2 regions of the Paenibacillus sp. 01T443 genome follow, and region 1 is predicted to be linked to the other one. Evidence: riboswitches for the same ligand, from Rfam matches in the RefSeq annotation. Region 1 holds a riboswitch; the other holds the start of a gene.
The links. A riboswitch is a leader RNA that binds a small molecule or an ion and turns the genes downstream of it on or off. The one in region 1 is predicted to bind cyclic di-AMP.
Positions count from the first base shown of each region.

Region 1 (4,391 bases):
TAAAAAAACCACGTTCGTAGCAACTAACGAGGTCAATGCCGCCAAAATCTTGGCCGTTAATATGGTGGTTCGCGATACAGGCTTTGTCATAAGAAAATCCGCAGTTTTGTCTCGTATTTCCTTGGAAATGATGGACGTACCTACATTCATTCCTTGAATAGCCCCGCAAAGTGATAAATAGAGAAATATATAGGAATAGAAACCTAGCACCGAACCAAGGTTCTCCACTTCAAGACCGATCGCTTTCCGCACAGCCTCCGGATAACCTTCCAACAGCTTTTTGAACGAATCGATATCTCCTGCAATAGAAGGATACATGGACATGAACAGGATGAGCAGGGCAACCAATGAAACGGACCAAATCAACGTTGATTTTCTATAAAAGTTTAATTCATGAAGAAAGATATTCATCGCTGATCAGACCTCCTTTTCGTAGTAGTGCATAAAGATCTCCTCGAGGTCAGGTTCTTCAATCCATAGGTTTGCGATTTCGACTTCGGCTATCTTTTTCATGACGGTATTAATATCGCCTCTGAATAAGAAGCTTACCGAATGTTCCGCCACTTTAAGATTATCCACGCCGGCTATGTTGAAGAAATCCTGTTCTGCTGTTGCCTTTGTTTCGATTTTGAATTTTTTATAATTGTTTTCTTTTAACGTGCTGATCTTTTCGACCGTGACGATTTTGCCTTCCTTTATGATGGCGACCCGATCGCATAAACGCTGAACCTCGCTTAAGATATGGGATGAAAACAAGATGGTTGCTCCCTTTTTATTCTCCTCCAGCAGCAGATCGAAGAATCTTTGCTGCATTAACGGATCAAGGCCGCTGGTCGGTTCATCGAGTATGATTAATTTGGGTTCGTGAAGCAATCCTTGGACAATCCCGACTTTCTTTTTGTTGCCGAGCGATAAGTCGTCGATTTTCTTTTTTAAATCAAGATCCATGATCTCAGCCAGCTCTTTGATTCTTTTGCTGCAATCCTTCTTGTAAAAGCTTGCCGAGTATTTTAAGAGGTCGATCACCTTCATATTGTCATAATAGAAAACCTCCGAAGGCAAATATCCGATTTGCTTGGCAATTTCGGGGGCAAACTTGATGCAATCCTTGCCGAAGATCTCGGCTTTGCCGCTAGTCGGGTAAATCAGAGACAACAAAGTTCTGATCGTCGTAGATTTTCCAGCTCCGTTCGGTCCGATGAACCCGAAAATTTCGCCTTCTTCAACATGAAAGCTGACTTTCGTGATTCCCCTTGCTTTCCCGTACGTTTTGGTCAAGTCGCTGATATTTATGACATTCATGGTAAAACCTCCTCGTATTATGAGTGGGTAGAAATGCTTTTATCTATTTGTAAAATGCTATTTTCAATATCTCCCAATATACCTCCATCTCCGCAAAAGTTATCGAATCCGCTAGGTGTTATTAGAATAAAGATACGTAAGAGACAGCTCGTTCTAGAAGAGCAGATTCTTCAGCTTGGTACTCTTGGTAATTAAGAGAGGTTGGCTGTGCGCCTACTTGCTCCGCAGCATTGAAAAACAAACGATAAATGCGCTCATCCTTTGAGGCTCTATCCTGATAACGATCTGTAAAATAGGTTTGGTGATTAATACCGATAAAACGAAGAAGCAGGCTGCTCCAGTTGATCCAGTCGAGAGGTTTTTCGGATCTGCTAATAAATAATTCACTCCAACCGTGACCCAAATTGCTTGTAATACGAAGACGAACTAGAAAACCAGAGGAGTCAGCTTCGAAAGCGGGGATGACAAAAACCTCGATTCTTTTAATACGTATAGAAGAAAGCTGTTCATCCAAACAAGGTAAAGGGACTGCAGTTTGTGTCAACATAAATAAAATCTCTCCTCAGTTCGCTTACGAAGTTAGCTGACGGATTCGGACTAGAGAGCTGCCCTACCGGAGGCTTAAGCTCCGGACTCACCCCATGCAAACGTACAATGTTGCCGCTCGCGATTGGTTCCCCCGTTTTTTCATTGAAAAATTCAGCGATAATTGTTTGCCGTAGTCGGCTTGCCGTCTATAGTAAACCCGCAGCCATCTTTTGTAAAACATAGGTTTTTGGGGATTTGGCGCCATATTGTCATTTATAAAGTAATACGATCATTTCATGCGCTAAAAGAGGTTTATTCTTCAAAAATCTCGCTGATGCTCACTCATTCTCATATTTGAAGAAATCTGTTTATTTGCTTAGTATTTCAGTATATAGGCTACTGTCATTAATTATAAAAACGAGAGATAAACGTAGAAATAGTGAGGTATACCGAGATAGTGATCAATGAAAGCGTTGACACTATCTCTTTTTTGTCTATAATGACTTGATTTGACCTGCGAGGCCTCTTTACAGCAGGTTTAGCGAGGAGTAAGATTCGATACAGGATTTACAATAAGTTTCGATTGACTGATCGCTGAGTTTCCGTGAAAGCGGAAAGCGGGGGAACCAAATGTTAGGCAGTGCGCATGTTCGATGTGAGAGTCGGATGGCAGCATTGCAGGGGTGAATCTTTGACCTGGCACCATGGATGCCAGGCAAAGTAGGGCGACTCTCACCGCCCGAATCCGTCAGCTAACCTCGTAAGCGTGGATCGAGAGAGGAATGATGAAACTTGTGATCGATTAATTTCGACCGCAGAGTCATATGCCTCTGCGGTTTTTTGCTGTCCAAAACAGGAGCAGCTGGTAAGAAAGGATCTAAAACGCTGAGTCCTGCAGCAGCAGGAGCGGGGGAACCAACGAGCGTTCGTGTGCAAATACGAATCGTCTCATGGGGTGAATCACTTGGACTTTGCCAAGCGTAGGGCGACTCTCACGCCCGAATCCGACAGCTAACCTCGCAAGCGTACTCGAGAGAGGCAACAACCATCGCGCTACCTGCGGCTTTATTATGCAAAACGAGCTTCGCCGTCAAATGGCGGTATAAGCCGTTTATGCTCGGCTGCGGGTCAAGAAGCTGCGGGGAAAGTTCCTCTTTTCCTAAGGCTTCTTTTTTGTTGCCTTTTTTTCAACATTTGGAGGAGAACCGCTTTGGAAAATGAGCATATTATTGTCGCCGGGCTAAGCGAGTCTGGCAAATCGTTCATAAAAATTTTGGAATTTCACGAGCTTCCTTTCATGGTGCTGACCAACAGCAAGCAAGAGGAGAAGCTGCTTCGGAGACAGGGAATAGCTAATGTGCTCTATGTGGATACTAATGATAGGAAAAGCTGGGATGTACCGGATTTTTATATCCGTGAGGTTTTCATATTTGAGAGCAGTTTCACGCTAAGCTGTCGTTTTGTGCAGTGCTGTAGGGCATGGACGTCAAAGTCCATTTACGTGATTACGCAGTCATGGAATCCGCGGGCCATTTACAAAGGTCTTGGAGCAGATCATATCGTTTATTCAAAAAACGGCGAGGTAGGTTTTTTATTAAACAAATGCAGGAAATGATGCAGGAGGAATTCCTATGGTAGATGTGTATATGGTTATTGTCTTAATAGCATGCTTTGGTTTGTTTTACGGTTTTTTGACTTGGTGCGGCAATGTCATTGAGCAATCGGGAGGCGATAACGGATGATTATTGTGACCATTCTGGGGTTGTTCGTCTTCGTCTATTTGATCTATGCCTTAATTAATCCGGAAAAATTTTAGCCCAGGAGGAGTTACGATGGATATTTTACAGATGCTGGTAGTCATTGCAGTTCTCGTCCTGCTTGTCAAGCCGCTAGGTACGTACGTCTACCATGTATTTTCGAATGAACAGAATCGTTTGGACAAAGTTTACGGAGGCACGGAACGGTTCATTTACAAGCTTATCGGCTTAAAACACCGTGAGGGAATGAGCTGGAAGGTATACGCGCTAAGCTTTATTGCGACAAATATCGTTTTGGTAGCGTTCAGCTATCTGATTCTGCGGTTGCAAAACGCGCTGCCGTTCAATCCGAACGCGATGGGCAGTATGGAGCCAACGCTTGCCTTCAATACCGTTATCAGCTTTATGACGAATACAAACCTGCAGCATTATAGCGGGGAAAGTGCCTTATCTTATTTCTCGCAAATGGCCGTCATCATGATGATGATGTTCACCTCCGCGGCGACGGGCTTCTCGGCAGCTATCGCATTTGTTCGCGGAATAACGAGCAAAGGCAAAACGATCGGTAATTTCTTTGAGGATTTCGTTAAGGCGCATACGAGAATATTTCTTCCTATTTCCTTCATTATTACACTTGTGCTTGTAGTGCTTCAGGTGCCGCAAACGCTCGATCCGACGTTAACGGTCAAGACGCTGGAAGGCGCAATGCAGCAAATTGCGATCGGGCCTGTAGCTTCACTGGAATCGATCAAGCATTTGGGAACGAACGGCGGCGGATTTTTTGGCGTCAACTCGGCCCATCCG
Region 1 is NZ_JBFTPE010000002.1:194,698-199,088, reverse strand. It holds gene AC1DLI_RS03485 (ABC transporter permease subunit) at 1-411, opposite strand, end outside; gene AC1DLI_RS03480 (ABC transporter ATP-binding protein) at 418-1,302, opposite strand; gene AC1DLI_RS03475 (hypothetical protein) at 1,424-1,849, opposite strand; cyclic di-AMP (ydaO/yuaA leader) riboswitch at 1,856-2,017, opposite strand; cyclic di-AMP (ydaO/yuaA leader) riboswitch at 2,413-2,613, shown strand; cyclic di-AMP (ydaO/yuaA leader) riboswitch at 2,704-2,871, shown strand; gene AC1DLI_RS03470 (hypothetical protein) at 3,041-3,445, shown strand; gene kdpF (K(+)-transporting ATPase subunit F) at 3,569-3,646, shown strand; gene kdpA (potassium-transporting ATPase subunit KdpA) at 3,663-4,391, shown strand, end outside.

Region 2 (4,391 bases), on a different contig from region 1:
GCTCATGAACATGTAACCGAAGCCGGTAAGGAAGCCTGCCCATTTATCCTGCTTCTTCACATATTTGATATAGTCAGCAGGTGCAACGAATGCTGGTTTATATTTGGTGACCATGTTTTTTCCATGGATGTTCTGCGCGTAGATATCGATGTTAAGCGCAGCTTCTTCGATGACATAGCCGGCAGGCGCTTCGCCATGCCACTCGCCGTTTTCTTCTATTTTACTTTCTTTAAATGCAGCGCCTCCAAGGCTCTGAGTGGCTAGAAAAGCATTAACCACCTTGTTTTTATCAGCGTCTGCCAGCTCTTGTCCGTCAATATGAAAGTTCCAGGCTACGATCTTTTCACTTTGCATATGTACATATACGAAGCCGTTTCCGCCGTCCGTAAATTTCAAATCGACTTGAAACGTATCCGTAGGAAAGCTCTGATCATATTTATCGCTATACGTTTCGATCAGCTTATGCTTGGATAAGTAGCCGTTCATCAGCTTATCGGTTTGATGCACGGCTTTCGCCGATTTCACCTGAAGGCCCGTTTGCTTCTCGGCGAAAGCAGAAGCGCGGTCCTCGGCGGCAGTCTTTTCAATAACCTTTGTGTCTATTTCTCCGGAAACGATGGATGCGATCATGGGTCCTACTTCAACAGCAGCGTAAATGAGGAAGCAGGCAATCGCAGCCCATAGAAAACGTTTCCATTCATTCGGCTTGATTGAATCAATCATGGGTTCACCTCAACTGTCCTTTTAATAAATAGCTTATTCCAATACCTTAACATATAAATCCCTGAATTATCCAATGAAAAAGCACGTTTACTCTCAAAATAATGCGAAATAACGATGTCCGGCAAGCTTGATGCTTACTGCTTCGTCCGGTTGCCCTTATTTGGTCTAAAATCGTCTTGTTTGTCCCAAACGTCAGCTTTATATCAAGACTGCTTTGGGATTATAATCGTTAACGTCATACAAATCGCATAGCAAGCCGAATTTCCTAAGGAAATCGGGGGAACCATAAAGCTGTCAAAAGATATGATTGAGATTCAGGCGAATCGATTCATAATTGGCGGCATGGGGTGAATTTTAGCGGTGAAGCATTGTCTTCCGCCGCCGAATAGGGCTGCCTGTCCAGGCCCGAATCCGTCAGCTAACCTCGTAGGCATCATGGAACAGGACTCATCGCATAGAGCACTTGAGTTTCAGTGCTTTTTTTTATGCTTAAATATAGATATTGATTGGTTATGACATATCGCTGAAGAAGGTTAGAAGAATGAAAGTTGATTGGAATGTTCTTAAATGGTCGCCCCCACGGATATTGGTAAGCGGGTTTGCTCTTATTATATTACTGGGTGCACTGTTATTATCCATGCCGTTTGCATCGGCGAACGGGGAGAGGCTGCCTTTTATAGACGCATTGTTTACGGCAACGTCAGCCACCTGCGTAACGGGGCTGGTTGTCGTAGATACAGGCACTTATTTTTCGGTGGCGGGTCAGGTTATATTAATGTGCCTGTTCCAGCTCGGCGGACTCGGCTTTATGACAATGGCAACGCTTGTCGCGCTCGTGCTGCGCAAGAAAATTTCATTACGCGAGCGGTTATTGCTGCAGGAGGCTATGAATCAATCGAGCATGGAAGGAATCGTAAGATTGATCAGGCGGGTTATCGTTTATTCATTAACAATCGAATTTGTCGGATTTATCCTTTTTTCCACCAGGTTTACATTTGATATGCCTATAGGCAAAGCGTTGTTTTTCGGTGCATTCCACGCCGTATCGTTGTTCAATAACGCCGGGTTTGATATTTTCGGAAACTACCGAAGCCTTACGCTTTATGTAGAGGACCCGATCGTCAATATAGCAGCTATGATGCTCATCATAACGGGAGGCTTGGGCTTTGTCGTTATGTCGGATCTAATGGAATTCCGTAAAAACCAAAGGTTATCGCTGCATAGTAAAGTTGTTCTTTCCATGACGGGAACATTAATAGCAGTAGGTGCAATCGTTATTTTTGTTTTTGAATTTTCCAATTCGAAGACGCTTGGGTCTTTGGACTGGAGCGGTAAAATTTGGTCCTCTTTTTTCCAGTCTGTAACGCCAAGGACAGCAGGGGCTAATACGCTGGATTATACGGCTCTTCGTCAGGCCACCGTATTTTTTACGATCATTTTGATGTTCATCGGTGCGTCACCCGGGTCAACCGGCGGCGGGATTAAGACAACGACCTTTACGACTTTGATTGGTGCCGTTGTTGCGATGATTCGCGGACGTGATGATATCGTGCTCTTTCGGTACCGGCTCGGCAAAGACAGGATTTTCAAGGCGCTTACCATTACCTTGATTTCACTAGGGCTGGTCATTGTCGTTACGATGATCTTGTCGATGACCGAGGATCAAGCGTTTATTAAACTGTTGTTCGAAGCGACGTCAGCCTTCGGTACGGTAGGCTTGTCCGTGGGCGTTACGCCAGAGCTCAGCAATGTTGGGAAAATAGTCATTGCATTAACGATGTTTGCTGGTCGGCTTGGTCCATTGACGCTTGCTTATGCGTTAGGACCGCGCACAGAAAAAGAATTGTACCGGCATCCTGAAGGCAAAATTACGATTGGATAGGAGACATACGCAAGTGGGAATAAAGAAGAAGCAGTTTGTCATTATTGGATTAGGCCGTTTTGGCTCAAGCCTGGGACGGGAGCTCGTTGAGCTCGGTCATGAGGTACTCGGCATTGACAAGGATGAGGAAGCCGTTCAGGAAATGAGCGGCGTGCTTACCTATGCCGTATCGGCCGACTGCACAGATGAGGAAACGCTGCGTTCGCTCGGCGTGCGGAACTTTGACTGCGGTGTTGTCGCAATTGGCGATGACATTCAATCCAGTATTTTGACGACGATTCTGCTTAAGGACTTAGGCGTAAAGCAAGTTGTCGCCAAGGCGATGAGTGAGCTTCATGGTCGCGTGCTTGAGAAAATAGGCGTTGACCGTGTCGTCTATCCGGAGAGAGATATGGGAATCAGGGTTGCGCATCAGCTCGTTTCTCCGAACCTGCTCGATTATATTGAGCTTTCAAAGGAATATACTATTGCGGAGCTTGCGGTACCCCAATGCTTGGACGGTAAATCGCTGCATGATTTAAATCCGCGCGCCAGATTTGGCTGCAGCATCGTAGCCATTAATAAGCCAAGCGGTATTATTATTGCGCCTACGGCAACGGACGTGCTTGCTTTACGCGATGTGATGGTTATTATTGGAACGAATGAGCAAATCGAAGACTTTGAGGAAACGGTAATACGCTAAGAAGCCTCAGCTTCAAGAACGGAAGTGAGATGCAGTTGGAAACCGCGGCAACACCAGTCATTCATCATCTGCTTATATTGCTTATTCTCATCGTAACAGCCGGTATGCTGGCAGGCCGAGCGGCTGTCCATCTTCGCATCCCTGATGTAGCTGCTTTTATTATAGTAGGCGTGCTGCTTGGACAGGGCTTGCACTGGATCAATGAATCAAGCAGCTCCTTAATTAACCAGCTGATATTAATAGTAGGCTCGACCGTTATTTTATTTGACGGAGGGCGCAATATTAGTCTACCCGGGCTAAGCAAAGTGAAATGGACGGTCGCCTTGCTGAGTGTTCCGGGCGTTCTTATAACCGTTGCGGTCGTAGGCACAGCTATCCATTTTATTTTCGGCATAGAATGGATGTACGCGCTTCTCGCAGCCTCTGTTATCGCTTCGACGGATCCGGCTTCGATCATACCGGTATTTCGACAGGTTTCCATTAGGAAGAAGGTACGCGAGACCGTTGAAAGCGAATCGGCTTTTAACGATGCGACCGGCTCCATTATTACGTTTGCCTTAATTGCTGCGATAACAGGGAAATCGGCATTAGAGGCTGGACCTCTGCTTTACCAGTTCGCTTATACAGCATTTGGGGGCATTGCATTAGGCCTGTTGGTCGGCGCTGTCTCTGTATTCGTTGTGGCTCATCTGAAGCTGGGCATATTACGGGACTACACGACCATCGCCATGCTGGCAACGGCCTTGTCTGCGTATTTGCTTGGTGATTTATTGCATGTGAGCGGCTTTATGGCTACCTTTGTAGCGGGACTAATATGGGGAAATCCTCGGTTTTTGAAGCTGCAATTGGATGAAAAAGAGTCGGAAATCGTTCACTTCTCAGATAACGTGACGGTAATGCTGCGCATGCTCATTTTTGTGCTGCTCGGCAGTCAAGTCGATCTCGCCTTGCTGATCGAATATGGCTGGCAAAGCTTTGTGGTTATCATAGTGCTTATGTTTATCGCACGCCCCATTACCGTTCTCGCCTGCAGCCTTCCTGATCGGAAGGCAGAATGGCAAAAAAATGAGCTGCTATTTATGATGTGGGTGCGAGAGACAGGTG
Region 2 is NZ_JBFTPE010000003.1:342,902-347,292, forward strand. It holds gene AC1DLI_RS05990 (CPBP family intramembrane glutamic endopeptidase) at 1-723, opposite strand, end outside; cyclic di-AMP (ydaO/yuaA leader) riboswitch at 968-1,171, shown strand; gene AC1DLI_RS05995 (TrkH family potassium uptake protein) at 1,265-2,605, shown strand; gene AC1DLI_RS06000 (potassium channel family protein) at 2,625-3,287, shown strand; gene AC1DLI_RS06005 (cation:proton antiporter) at 3,317-4,391, shown strand, end outside.
Region 2: it holds a riboswitch for cyclic di-AMP, as region 1 does, so the genes downstream of both, AC1DLI_RS05995 (TrkH family potassium uptake protein) here and AC1DLI_RS03470 (hypothetical protein) in region 1, are expected to answer to the same signal.